Regions from separate parts of the Pantoea sp. E2023-21 genome, predicted to be linked through region 1. Evidence: predicted binding sites of a transcription regulator. Region 1 holds the regulator's gene; the other holds the start of a gene.
What was found. Region 1 encodes PurR, which represses purine synthesis genes. Its sites were predicted from a motif close to CANGCAAACGTTTGCNTG; they were not measured.
Positions count from the first base shown of each region.

Region 2: a site for PurR is predicted at 2,903-2,920, ahead of pyrC (dihydroorotase). Genes of this name have one in related genera too.

Region 1 is NZ_CP195344.1:914,318-921,571, forward strand. It holds gene ACRQ84_RS04395 (riboflavin synthase subunit alpha) at 1-415, shown strand, start outside; gene cfa (cyclopropane fatty acyl phospholipid synthase) at 467-1,615, opposite strand; gene punC (purine nucleoside transporter PunC) at 1,918-3,120, opposite strand; gene punR (DNA-binding transcriptional activator PunR) at 3,230-4,141, shown strand; gene purR (HTH-type transcriptional repressor PurR) at 4,138-5,163, opposite strand; gene ACRQ84_RS04420 (cytochrome bd-I oxidase subunit CydH) at 5,437-5,526, shown strand; gene ACRQ84_RS04425 (C40 family peptidase) at 5,583-6,374, opposite strand; gene ACRQ84_RS04430 (Grx4 family monothiol glutaredoxin) at 6,739-7,074, shown strand; gene rnt (ribonuclease T) at 7,110-7,254, opposite strand, start outside.
Region 2 is NZ_CP195344.1:684,752-692,005, forward strand. It holds gene solA (N-methyl-L-tryptophan oxidase) at 1-423, opposite strand, end outside; gene bssS (biofilm formation regulator BssS) at 530-784, opposite strand; gene ACRQ84_RS03275 (hypothetical protein) at 1,063-1,332, opposite strand; gene dinI (DNA damage-inducible protein I) at 1,476-1,721, opposite strand; gene pyrC (dihydroorotase) at 1,790-2,836, opposite strand; gene ACRQ84_RS03290 (lipoprotein) at 2,972-3,535, opposite strand; gene grxB (glutaredoxin 2) at 3,653-4,300, opposite strand; gene mdtH (multidrug efflux MFS transporter MdtH) at 4,390-5,592, opposite strand; gene rimJ (ribosomal protein S5-alanine N-acetyltransferase) at 5,838-6,431, shown strand; gene ACRQ84_RS03310 (DUF480 domain-containing protein) at 6,448-7,089, shown strand; gene ACRQ84_RS03315 (Gfo/Idh/MocA family protein) at 7,091-7,254, shown strand, end outside.

The DNA.
Region 1 (7,254 bases):
GGTGGGTGATGTTGTGAATATTGAGCGTGCAGCGAAGTTTAGCGATGAAATTGGCGGTCACTTAATGTCTGGCCATATTATGACCACGGCGGAAATCTGCAAAATCATCCAGTCAGAAAACAACCGCGAAATCTGGTTTAAATTACAGGACGCCACGCAGATAAAATATATTCTGCATAAAGGTTTCGTCGGCATCGATGGAATCAGTTTAACCGTGGGCGACGTGACGAAAAGCAAATTCTGTGTGCATCTGATTCCAGAAACGCTGGAGCGCACCACGCTAGGCGCGAAGAAGTTTGGTCATAAGGTCAATATTGAGATTGATCCTCATACTCAAGCGATTGTGGAAACGGTTGAACGCGTTTTAGCGCAGCGTGAAGCCGCCGCACTGGCGCAGCTTGATAGCGCAGAATAATGCGGTTTAAAAAGGCGCCATGCGGCGCCTTGATTCATTTCCAGATGCGCATTAACGCGCAACGCGTAATCCGCCATCCTTGCCACGACTAAACACCACCTGCCACAGCTGAATATCACGGGCACGAAACGCACCGGCGCAGGCATTGAGATAATAATCGAACATCCGTTTAAAACGTTCGCCATATTTCTCGGCCAGTTGCGGCCAGCCAGCCTGAAAACGGTCGTACCACGCCATTAACGTTGTATCGTAATCCGTGCCAAAATTATGCCAGTCTTCCATAACGAAATGTGGCTCACTGGCGTCCGCGATTTGTCGAACCGACGGCAAACAACCGTTCGGGAAGATATATTTATCAATCCACGGATCGACATTCATATCTGTCGTGAGGGCACCAATGGTGTGCAGCAAAAATATGCCGTCTGGCTTGAGATTGCGGTCAGCAACATCAAAATAAGTGGCATAGTTTTTCGGCCCGACATGCTCAAACATACCGACGGAGACGATGCGATCATATTGATTATTAAGATCGCGATAATCCTGCAGCAAAATAGTGACATCTAAACCTTCACAGCGTTGTTGAGCCATTTTTTGCTGTTCGGCTGAAATCGTCACGCCATGCACCGTTACGCCATAGTGGCGCGCCGCATATTCTGCCAGCCCGCCCCAGCCACAACCGATATCCAACAGCGTCATGCCCGGTTCCAGTTGTAACTTGCGGCAAATCAGATCCAGTTTTGCCTGCTGCGCATTTTCCAATGTTTCGGCATCTTTCCAGTAGCCGCAGGAATATTGCATATAAGGGTCAAGCATTAATGAGAAAAGATCATTGCCGAGATCGTAATGTTCTTTACCGACAATCCAGGCACGTTTTTTTGATTGCAAATTAGTGAGACGCGCAGCTGCAATGCGCAACGTATCTTTAAAATGCCGCGGTAATTGTTGGTCCAGATGATGTTTTAATACGCGATGGAAGAACATATCGAGTTGTTCACACTCCCACCAACCGTCCATGTAACTTTCACCCAAGCCGAGAGAACCGTTTTCAAGAACGCGTTTAAAAAAATCTGGATGCTTTACCTGAATATCCCAGGGACGAGTGCCATTAACTGCAATATCTGCGCGCTCTAGCAGTTCATTGACGATCCGATACCAGTGGTTTTCTTCAAGGCTCACTTCTTCTATAACAGATGAACTCATAGCTTCTCCATCACCTTCCGATCTGAACCTGAGAAAAAGAATAGCCAATTTCCCAAGACCTGTGAGAGAACTCACGGAAAACCCGTGCGCCAAAAATCCGACGTTTTACAGAGGTATGAATTTGAATAGAAAAGTTGGACGTAACACTGGAGTATCGTGCAGACGCCATCCCGCGACAGGGTCGCTAAAGGTATTACATTTATATTATTGATTTAATACAGAATTACTGACCCACTGAGTATATGCTCACGTGGGTCAATATTCAACGGGTGATCGTTAGTTTGCTAACGAAAATCGTTGCCTTAATGATTATCTTCGCAGGGACGGGAAGTGTGGGCAATATCACTTTGTGCGTTTACTGCTCGCTGGCAGACAAACCCCGCCCACGCCAGTACCACGGTGGCCACCATCACTAAAGTCGTGTTAAACAGCGCTTGCTCAAGGCCAGCAGAGACCAACAGGCTGGCGACAAAGCACAATCCTAACTGGAACAAGTTCTGTAATCCGGCCGCTTTGCCGGTGGCGTGCGGGAAGGGCGCTAATGCGCTGGCAACCACAATCGGATAGATCGCGCCATTGGCCAGCGCCATGCCGCAGAATGGCATGAGTAATACGAACAGCGGCGCTGAAGGCATTAAGGCGATAACAAACAGGCTCAGGATGCTCAGGCTATACAGCACCAGCAACCATGGCAACAGTTGTGCACCTTGATAACGATTTAACAGCGTGCGACAGCCAAAACCGCCAATTAAAAACGCAATAGTCTGCGGAATATAACTCAGGCCAATATCGCCCGGTGTCAGGCCAGCAGCGGCGAGAATGAAAGGTGATCCCGTCAGCCAGGCGAAGAAACTCGCCGAGCAAGCAGAATAGATCAAGACGTTACCGCTATAGACGCGCGTGCCCAGTAAGGTTAACCAGCCAGGTTGTGTACCACCGGCCACTTTTTCGCGCTTAGCCGACGTTAACTGCAGCGTACCGATCAGCAGTACCACCGCGACCAATGTCAGCGTGATAAAGATGCTGCGCCAGTGGAAGTGGCTGATAAGCCAGGCGCCAAGCAGTGGTGCCAGCGCAGGAGACAGCGCAACCAGCGGCATAATCGTTGCAAACACTTTATTCGCTTTGGCTTTTGGATAGTGATCTACCACCAACGCCTGCCAGCTCACGGCTGCAGCACACACGCCAATGGCCTGCACAAAGCGCAGCGCCAACATCAGGCGTACGTCGGTTACCCAAAGCATACCCAGGCAGCCGAGGGCGAAGATGGCTAAACCCGCCAGTAAAATCGGTTTACGTCCATAACGATCCGACAGCGGCCCCCAAAATACCTGTGCACAGGCAAAACCGCCGAGAAACAGACTTAAGCTGGCGCTGATAGTGCCGGGTGCGCTAGCAAAATCACGCTGCATATCGCCAAAGGCGGGTAAATACATATCCGTGGCAAGAAAGCCGAGCATGCTGAGCACGGCGAGATAAGGCATAAATGCTTTAGACGACAACATGTTGATTCTCTTTTGGGCAGGTTGAACGCCGGGAGTGTAAAAGGATGCAACGCGCTTTGTGAAACGCTAATATTTGCATGGAGCTGTTAAATTTTTTGAAGGCAAAAATATGTGGTCAGAATATGCGCTTGAAGTGGTGGATGCCGTGGCGCGCACCGGCAGTTTTAGCGCGGCCGCGCAGGAGCTGCATCGCGTGCCTTCTGCCGTCAGCTATACCGTGCGTCAGCTGGAAACCTGGTTGGCGGTACCGCTGTTTGAGCGCCAGCATCGCGAAGTGGTCATGACACCAGCCGGCGAGCACTTCGTTCGTGAAGGGCGATCTGTTATCAAAAAAATGCTGGCAACGCGTAGGCAGTGTCAACAACTGGCGAATGGCTGGCGCGGTGAATTGAGTATCGCGGTTGACTGCATTGTAAAACCGCAGCGCACGCGGCAATTAGTGAAGGACTTCTATCGTCATTTTCCCGATATGGAGTTGATTATCAGCTACGAAGTGTTTAACGGAGTGTGGGATGCATTAGCCGATGGCCGGGTAGATGTCGCGATTGGCGCCACGCAGGCAATTCCCGTCGGTGGACGTTTTGCGTTTCAGGATATGGGCGCGCTGAATTGGCGTTGTGTGGTCAGCCCGGATCATCCACTGGTTAACAGCACTGAACTGGATGATGAAACGTTGCGAGCGTGGCCATCTCTGGTGCTGGAAGATACGTCGCGTGCATTGCCGCGCCGTATGACCTGGACGCTAGATAATCAGCGGCGGCTGGTGGTGCCAGAATGGGAAACCGGGATGGCGTGTTTGTTGGCAGGATTGTGCGTTGGAATGGTGCCGGGCCATTTGGCGCGTCCGCTGCTGGACAGTCATAAATTGGTCGAACTGTCGCTGCCGCAAGCCTTTCCTGATAGTCCGTGCTGCGTCAGCTGGGCTGAACAACGCACGTCGCCGGCGCTTGAGTGGTTACTGGCTTATCTGGGGGATGCTGAAACGCTGAACCACGAATGGCTCAGCGAAGTGTCAGCTTAGCGGCGATAATCGCGGAATGGGCCGTACGCCACTGAACGACGTTCAATCAGCGTAGGCTGAACCTCGATGGTTTGTGGATCTTCACGTTTGCTGGTGATGCGATCCAACAGCATTTCCAGCGCTTTTTCACCCAGTTCGGCTTTAGGCTGGTGTACGGTGGTCAGCGCAGGCGTGAAATAGCGCGCGTTGCGCACGTTATCGTAACCAATCACCGAGATATCTTGCGGTACACGCAAACCCATCTCATCGGCGGCACAAATTGCGCCCATCGCCATAATATCGCCGCCGCAGAACACGGCGGTTGGGCGCTGTTTCTGGTTAAGAATCTGCTGCATTGCCTGATAACCGGATTCAGGTTCAAAGTCGCCCTGAACCACCCATTCTGGGCGCACTGTAATGCCTGCTTCGTTCATCGCCTGCAGAAATCCTGCGTGACGTCCGCCGCCGGTGTTGCGCTCCATCTGGCCAGGGATGGCACCAATATCGCGATGGCCACGTTCAATCAGATAACGCCCGGCGAGATAGCCGCCTTGAAACGCGTTGTCCTGCACCGTATCGGTAAAATCACCGCGCGAAGCACCCCAATCCATGACGACCATCGGGATATTGCGGTTCTCTTCCAACATTTGCAGTAAATCGTCCGGATATTCAGAACACATCACCAGCAAACCATCGACGCGCTTTTGCGCCATCATCGACAGATAGGCGCGCTGTTTTTGCAGATCGTTGTGCGCATTGCCGAGAATCAACGTATAGCCGCGTTCGAAACAACGATTCTCCACCGCTTCGATAATTTCAGCAAAATAGGGCGCTTCACTGGACGTTGCCAGCAGACCTAAGGTTTTGGTGTGATTCACTTTGAGACTACGCGCCACGGCACTTGGCGAGTAGTGTAATTGTTTGATCGCTTCCCATACGGCGTTACGCGTTTCTTCCGCAACGAAACGCGTTTTGTTGATGACATGCGAAACCGTGGTGGTTGAGACACCTGCGCGTTTTGCGACATCTTTAATTGTTGCCATGAAAATGGTACTCCTGGGCTTATCGCAACTCACTGATAAGTATATTGTTAAACGTTTGCGTCTGCTAACGCTTTTACAGCCCAAAAGGCGGGCAAAACGGGGTGTTATAGCAGACGAAATCACTTCATTATGCTGAAAATACAGCACGCGCAAAATCTGTTGCGCAACGAAAGGCGGCGATTCTAACAAGCCCGCGCGGATAACACGAGATTTTTGCCGATTGCTGTGCGAAAATCGCGTTAACCCCATTAATTGTGTGACTAAGGAGTTGTGATGAATACTGACCTGAAGCTGGCGCTAATGACCACTGTTGGCGCACTGTTGATGATTATCGCCTTCAGTTTTACCGCGATCATGCATTAACAAAAAAGCCGGAGCTGTGTGCAGCATCCGGCTTTTTTCTGTTTGTTGCGCAACAATTAGCGAATGGTTTTTGGCGTCATCATACGACGCGCGCCCACATAGTGTTTCTGCCAGTAATCCTCTCCCAAAGCGCTAATCTGAATATCTTTGCCGGTACGCGGCGACTGAATGAATTTGCCGTTGCCGAGATAAACGCCAACATGATCAGCGGTGCCGCGATTGTTAATGCGGAAGAACACCAGATCCCCTTTCTCCAGCATTTCACGTTTGATCGGGGAAGCATCACGCAAGTGATACATCTCATTGGCGGTGCGCGGAAATTTGAATTTCACCAGATCTTTATAGGCGTACCAGACCAATCCACTGCAGTCGAAACCGGTATGTGGCGAGGTGCCGCCCCATTGATAAGGTTTACCGAGTTGCCCCATTAATTTGGTCATCGCCGTTTCACGCGCTTTTTGATAACGCTGGCGGTGCGACTTACTCATTTTAATGCCGGTAAGCGCAACCGCTTCGTCATCAACCACCACTTCGGGAGATTTCTTCACCAGGCGTTGATGACCGTATTTCTTAGCGGTAAGTTTCAGCGGGGATTTTTTGCTGGTGGTTTTGTGCAGCGCGGTTTCTGTTTTGGTCTGTTTTTTTAGTTTGAATTTTTGGACAGCAGTCAGGCGCGATTTTTTTGTGGTGGTTTTCACCGGACGTCGTTTGCGGCGCTCGTCTTCACGTGCGCTCTTTTTCTCTGCTTTGAGCGAGCTGGCATTAACGGGTGCATGCGGAGATGCAGCAGCCACATTAAAGAACAGTTGGGCTAAAGCCAGTATGAAAAGCGTAATTAGTAGACGCATAATCCGGTTACAGGTTAAGCAGGCTGAATGAACACAGACTGCGGCAAAGTGAGAGAAATCTGATCAAGTGACCAGCGCCGAGGCAATTCTAATCCACTTTTTTTCCAAAAGGTAAGGCCTTTTTCCATTAATATGTTACCAGATTGATTCTGTAGCAAAAATGAGCGATTTCAGCTGGTTAACCCAGCGAAACTATTGCTAATTATTAATTTATTAATGCCAATTAATGATATGAAAATGTTATTTGTCATGAATTGACTTAACAAACATGGCGATTAGCAGGCGCAAACACAAAATCCCGTTTTCAGTACGGGAGCGAAATCGCTACAATAAACAAACACGAAGTGAAGGATTAAGGAAGGCAATAATGAGTACTGTTGAAAAAATTCAGCGTCAGATCGCAGAAAACCCGATTCTGCTGTACATGAAAGGTTCTCCGAAGCTGCCAAGCTGCGGTTTCTCGGCGCAGGCCGTGCAGGCGCTTTCCGCATGCGGCGAGCGTTTCGCCTATGTGGACATTCTGCAGAACCCGGATATCCGTGCTGAAATGCCAAAATACGCGAACTGGCCAACCTTCCCGCAGCTGTGGGTTGATGGTGAGCTGGTCGGCGGCTGCGACATCATCGTGGAAATGTTCCAGCGCGGCGAACTTCAGCCGCTGCTGAAAGAGACCGCTGAGAAGTATAAAGAAGCGGAATAATGCAGAAGGCCGACACATGTCGGCCTTTTCTTTGGCTATTCGACGGACGCGTCGTCAGCGGGTTCTTCACTGAAAGCCAATGGCCAGCCACCAAGGCGTTTCCAGCGATTCACCAGCTCACAGAACAGCGTCGCGGTTTGCTCGGTGTCATACAGCGCCGAATGCGCTTGCGTACTATCA
Region 2 (7,254 bases), 230 kb from region 1:
GTGGGGTTCAAATACACCGATATAGCCATCCGGCACTGTGAATTGCGGCCAGCGTGCACGCACTTCATCGGCCTGCAGGATTTTCACATCCAGCTGCCACGCTTTCGCGCTATCAATGACATTTTGAATAAAGGAGGAGGTGAGCGGTGCTAAATTAAGGATACCGCTGCGATGCATAATGCGCTCGCCGCTTTGACGTTCCAGTTCATCCCACAGTGTCTGAGCGCGCAGCACCAGCGGCACATAGCGTTCACCTTCACCATAAGCATGACGAATCAAGCGGGTTTCGCCATGGTGGGTGCCTTGGCTGTGTGGGGGATGGGCGCTATCAATCATCAACACGGATAAACCAGCTTGAGTGGCGTAAAAGCCGGCGGCTGCACCAACCGAACCGCTTCCCACCACAATCAGATCATAAACCATAACCACATCACTCCAGCAAAACGGCGAAATTTTTCAACAGCATATCAAAAGAGAGCGCCCATGAAAAAGGCACCCTGTTGGGTGCCCTTTCACGCGATAGTAGAAATTAATGCTTTTGATTGTCGCGTAGGTACTGCTCAGTGGACTCTATTTTTGCAATGCCAGCTTCAAGTAGGGAGATAAACTGTCTGGCGACATCGGTAGTCAGCCAGTAGGTCGGGCCCACGTCAGCTTCTTCTTCTTTCTGATCCTGCGAGGAGAGCGAGTGCAGGCGAATCATCATGGCGTCATAACTGTCTACGGTGCTGATGTCCCATCCTACCAATGGATGAGTCTGGATGACGTCTTTATTTCTGTCCATTATAACCTCCGTATTACTCGTTAAACGAAGTGCTTCTTGAGGTTCAATGCGGCTGTATCGTGCACTAGCGAAGCAATTATAACATGAATTAGCGAGTGCAATAGTTAAAAGGTATGACGAAGTTAAACAGAGTAAAAATAAACGTCCTCAAAATAGCCATTAAAGGGAATAATAAAATGCCCGAGGACTCAGGCATTTTATTGCAAATATTACGGCGAGTGCTGACGAGGTTATCGGCTTTAATGTTGGGAAACGTTAAGCCAAAAAATGCGGCACTGTTATGCGTGTGGCTCAGCGGGAAGCATGCCATGACGTTTCTGAATCTCTTCAGCCAGCCGCGTAAAATGCTGCTGTAACTGCTCGTCATGGTTCTGATTTTGTGCTTCCAACGTCAGATTGTGTACCAGTAACTGATTGGCGCGATCGTCGAGACAGAAGGTCAATGTGGCAAAAGCATTTTCTAATACGGTTAAGCGGCGCTGTTGCTCAGCAATAAATGCCAGCAATTCCCCAAAGGTCATCGCCTCTTCTGGTTTTTCAGTAGTCATGTAAAACACCTCCTATAAGCATGACGAGGCAAGAATAGGGGATCGCTTAACATGAGTCTAGATGCAGGAAGTTTTTCTGGCGAGAGGGAAATAAAAACAAAAAAGCCGGGTGGCGAAACCCGGCAAAAACGGCACAGTGGCAGTTAATCGTTATTAAACCAGTCGTCCGCGCTTTCCCAGGTTTCTTGTAACAGTTCGCTGATGCGTTCGCGTGATTCTTTGCAGCCACCAAACACGCTGAGTTGGTTGCCGCCGGCGTAACGTACTTTGACGTGATGATCGTCATCAGGGAAATCGTGCGTAATGCGACGGACCAGTTCGACGCTGAGTGCATCAAGTGCACCAGCAGGAAGGGGCGAAGTTTTTGCTACGGTAATTTCAACACGCATAGAAGCCTCCGGAATAATATACTGTTTATTTGTACAGTATAATTATCCCGAAGGCAAGCAGCAGAAAATTATTCTTTGATACGCCAGTTCAGCGTTTCACCGGCGAGGAAAGGTACCAATGTGTCATCCGCCAGTGCAATGCTCTCCTCTACTTTCCAGGATTCACGTACCAGCGTCAAGGTGCCCTCATTCAGCGGCAGGCCGTAGAAATTCGCCCCGTTTTCCGAGCAGAAAGCCTCAAAATGTTCCAGCGCGTTCAGCTCCTCAAATACCGTAGCGTAAGCGGGCAACGAGGTTGGCGCATTGAACACCCCGGCGCAGCCACAGCTCGCTTCTTTCAGGTGACGCAGATGCGGCGCAGTATCGGTACCGAGGAAGACACGGCGATTACCGCTGGCGACCAGTTGACGTAATGCTTCCTGGTGAATATTGCGTTTTAGGATCGGCAGGCAGTAAAGATGTGGACGCACGCCACCCACCAGCATGTGGTTACGGTTGAACATCAGGTGTTGCGGCGTAATGGTGGCACCCAACAAATCGTTACCGGCTGCCAGATATTCCGCCGCTTCTTTGGTGGTGATGTGTTCCATCACCACTTTCAGCGCCGGGAACTGCTTACGCAGCGGTTCCAGCACGGTTTCAATAAAGCGGGCTTCGCGATCAAAAATATCGATGTGAGAATCGGTTACCTCGCCATGCACCAGCATCGGCATGCCGATTTGCTGCATGCGCTCTAACACCTTAGCAATCGAGGCGATATTGGTGACGCCGTGGCTGGAGTTGGTGGTGGCATGCGCAGGATAGAGTTTGGCGGCGGTAAACGTGCCGTCACGAAAGCCGCGTTCGATCTCATCGGGGTCGAGTGAATCGGTGAGGTAGCAGGTCATCAGCGGAGTAAAAGCATGCTCAGCAGGTAATGCGGCCATGATGCGTTCGCGATAAGCCACGGCTGCGGCCACGCTGATAACCGGTGGAACCAGGTTTGGCATGACAATCGCACGTCCATTTACAGCACTGGTATACGGCAGTACGGCGTTGAGCATCGCGCCATCACGCAGATGGATGTGCCAGTCGTCAGGGCGGCGAATAGTGATTTGCTGAGGTTGGGCTGTCATTCAAAAAGACTCCGGCTGAGAAGAAAACGAGAGGCACGTTTAGGCCGGGGAGTAATCATAAGGATGTGGGCAACCGTTTGCACGGGATTTTATCGTGACAAACAAAAACCGCACCCGAAGGTGCGGTTACGCGGATTATTCGGTAAACGGAATCACTAATTGCCCCGGTTTGACTTCAATCCCTTTGGCGAGTTTTTTCGCCAGCGCTTCGCCTTTGCTGCGATCTGCGCTCAGCACATAGGCCGGTTTCTCATTGAAGTAGCGCTTCAGCGACGCATTAAGATAGGGCGTGAGGGTTTTCATGATCGAGGCCATTTTTTCTGGCTGCACCTGCGCATCGACAATCTCCATATCATGCAGATAAATCGCGCCTTCTTGCGCGTTATAGACCGGTTGCGCTTTCATTTTCAGCAGCATTTCGGCCTGTTGTGGACCAAACAGTGAGCTGACATTGATATTGGCTTTTCCCGAGAGCGTGATTTTGCCGGGTTCTTCACGACCAATCTGACTGTTGAGATCGCTCAGCACAATGTGCGCATTCACCAGCCCGGAAACACCGATATCTTTTTCAAAGTTATTGCGTTTTTGCAGCGCTTGATTCACTTCCTGTTCGCTGATGGTGTATTGCGTCAATTGGTTACAGCCGCTGAGTAGCACGGCAAAAAATAGGGCGAATAGCCCAGGAAACGCCTTTTTCATAATGTCCTCATCCTGATTGAAACGGCAAAACAAAACAGCGATAGCCTGCCTGATTCAGCGGCACGTGTCACCAGGAGAGAGATGAGAAGCGCCGTAGCGCCTCTCTAGGGATAGGAATTACGCGGCAATAGAGGAGAGCAAATTGACCTGAGTCTGTTTCGCCATATTGTCGCGATAATCGGCAACACGGCTTGGCCATTCAATGCCGTTTACCAACGTCAATGAACGCAGTAGCGGGAACAGATGAATATCATCTTCGGAAAGCTCACCATTAACCGCATTCGGTTTGACGATCAGCTTGTCTAGCTGGCGCAGGTCATCGCTGATATTTTTGATCAGGCCTGGCGCGTGTTTACGCAACTCGGTGAAATCACCCACGCTGGCCTGCTTCTTCTCGCTAAAGTAGCTGCGCGCTTCCGGCGTAGCGAATTCAGCGAAGGAGGCATCAGCAATGCGGGGTAGCAATAGCTTATTCACGTAACCATTTACGTGGCGCAGCCAGTCGCTGATGGCAGGATTACTTTTGCCGTTGAGCAGCGGCTCATGATCGGACTTATCCACCAGCCGTACGATATCCATACTTTCTGGTACAGCACTGCCATCGGCTTTTTGCAGAATCGGCGCCATCTTCTGGCCGATGAGTTTTTTCGGCGTTTGCTCATCGTCATTCAGCATAACAATCAGTTCTAACGGCAGATTTTTTAACCCGAAAATCATGCGTGCTTTGACGCAGAAAGGGCAGTGATCGTAGATGTAGAGTTTCATCCCGTTTCTCCTGTGGTTCTAAGGGTGACGGAGGTCACCCTTTTTTCTGACGTGCGGGAAGTATGGAAGAGATCTACGGCAGGGGCAAACTAGCTGCTGAAAATTGCGGGTGCCACCGAACGCGGCTGGAACTGCCACCAAAGTGCCAAAAGAGTGATCATGCCAACGCTGCTCAGCAGCATCCACGGCAGTTCGGGCAGCGCCCATTGCTGGCCCATGTCGAACATCCAGCCACCGCCGGAGTAGCCAATTAAGCCACCAATCGCGAGGCCGAGGCGGCTGAAGCCCATATAACTGCCGCGAGCGCGTGAACTGGCCAGCGACGCGCTAAGCGTTTCACGTGCCGGTTCGGCAATGATGGATCCGAGATAAAAGACGGCGATCAGCATAAACAGCGACGGCAACGAGTCGGTCATGCCAACCGGTAGCAGGCTGAAGGTCATCAGGAACAAACCGGCCATCAAACGCGTTTCCAGGCGGAAGCGCTTCTCACTCCAGCGCGCCAGCGGATAAAGCAGGCTTAATGACAGCAGCGCTTCAATCGCGTACATCCACTTCACCGCAGCGGGCGCACCGGCCACCTGATTCACCATCACCGGCAGCATCAACATCACCTGTACGGCGAGAATGTAGTAGCCCGTCAAGGTCAGCACATACAGGCGAAAGCGCTTGTCCTGCCAGACGCGTTGCATCCCTTCACGCATCGCAATGCGTTCTGTCGAGATACGCCACGCGGGTAACCAAATAGCGTTAAACAGCGCAGCACTGACAAACACTGCCGCGCCGACCCAGCACACCAGACGGAAATCCCACGCCAGCAGCCAGCTACCAATCAGAGCGCCAAGCACGGCACCGGCGCTGTCCTGCATCATCAGCAGCGAGAAGAAGCGGCCGCGATCGCGTGCGCGTACCAGTTTCATCACCAGCGCACTGCGTGGTGGGTCAAACAGCGTGCCACCAAGACCGGAAAGCAAACAGGCGAACCACAGCAGCCAGGGTTCATGCGCCAGCGCCATGCAGGCAAAACCCGCCGCGCGCATTAGCATGCCGGTGACAATCAGTGGACGTGCACCAAAACGGTCGGCAATGGCACCGCCAAAGATGCCGAATCCCTGCTGGACGAATTGGCGCAAGCCAAGCGCAATGCCGACCATCAACGCGGCCCAACCTAGCTGTTCGACAAAATGGATAGAGATAAGGGGAAATACCACGAAAAATCCCATTACCACCAACATGTTATCCACTAAGAGAAATGTTTTACCGAGGCGTCGTGCCCGCGCAACCCGAGACATGCTAATTCCTGAGCAAGTGAGAGGAGATAAGAGACCAATTGGTCTATTTTCCGCCTGCGCAGGGGCGAAAAACAGCTTTCTCAGGATGATATTTTTTCATCGAATCCGCAGAAATATTAATCCTAAATCAGGATGAATCCAGAGGAACGCGTTCAAGGGTTTTACCGCAAGCGGGGTGACGGTTATAGTGAGGCGTATCGCCGCTGGCGTACATCTTTCTTAAGTTATGGATTTCAGGAGTCATGATGTTTGGCTATCGTTCTGCTGGCCCACGCGTACGCCTCACAACCGATCGCTTAGTGGTGCGTTTAGTACATGAACGCGATGCCTGGCGATTAGCGGATTATTACGCTGAAAATCGTGCATTTCTAAAACCCTGGGAGCCAGTGCGCGATGAAAGCCATTGTTACCCTTCGGGTTGGCAAGCGCGCCTCGGGCTGATTGCTGATATGCACAAACAGGGCTCAGCCTACTATTTTGTGCTGATGGACCCAGAAGAGACTGAAGTGCGTGGTGTTGCTAATTACAGCAACGTGCTACGCGGATCGTTTCACGCCTGCTATCTCGGCTATTCGCTGGGCGAGAAATGGCAAGGTCAGGGACTGATGTTTGAAGCGCTCAACACCACCCTGCGCTATATGCAACGACAGCAACGTATTCACCGCATTATGGCCAACTACATGCCGCACAATCAGCGCAGTGGCGATCTGCTGGCGCGCCTTGGGTTTGAAAAAGAGGGCTACGCCAAAGATTACTTATTGATTGATGGGCGCTGGCAGGATCATGTGCTCACAGCGCTGACCTGGCGGGAGTGGAACCCGGATCGCCGTGGACAATAAAAAAAGGATTAACGCAATGAAAATGGCCTTATCAGCGCAGGCGCTGCGCGTGATTGGTTGCCTGCTGGAGAAGCAGGTCACCACGCCGGATCAGTATCCGCTCTCCCTCAATGGCGTCGTCACCGCCTGTAATCAGAAATCCAACCGTGAACCGGTGCTGAACCTCAGCGAGATGGAAGTGCAAGCGCAGCTTGATGAGCTGGTGAAAAAGCATTTGGTGACGTCCAATAACGGCTTTGGTCAGCGCGTCAGCAAATATGAACAACGCTTCTGCAATTCAGCCTTCGGAAATCTACAATTGAGTCCGGCTGAAGTGGCGGTACTGACGCTGCTGTTCCTGCGCGGCGCACAGACGCCTGGCGAATTGCGTACCCGCAGCGGTCGTCTGCACGAATTTAGTGATATGAACGAAGTCGAGCAAACGCTAAACGGTTTAATCACACGCGATGAGGGGCCAATGGTAGTGCGTATGGCGCGCGAACCGGGTAAACGTGAGAGTCGCTATATGCATCTGTTTGGTGGCGACGTGGTGGAAGAGGCGGCCAGTGCAGAAACCGTTAGTGACAGTGACGATTTGACGGCGCGTGTCGCGCAACTTGAAGAAACGGTTGCTCAGTTGCAGTCGCAACTGCAACAGCTGCTGCAAAAGGAGCGCTGAGATGACGCTGCGAATTGGCATTGTGGGTTTGGGTGGAATCGCGCAAAAAGCGTGGTTGCCGGTGTTATCGCAGGCCAGTGGCTGGCAGCTTGCCGGTGCGTTTTCGCCCAATCAGGCAAAGGCGCAGCCCATTTGCGATAGCTATCGCATACCTTACTTTGGTCA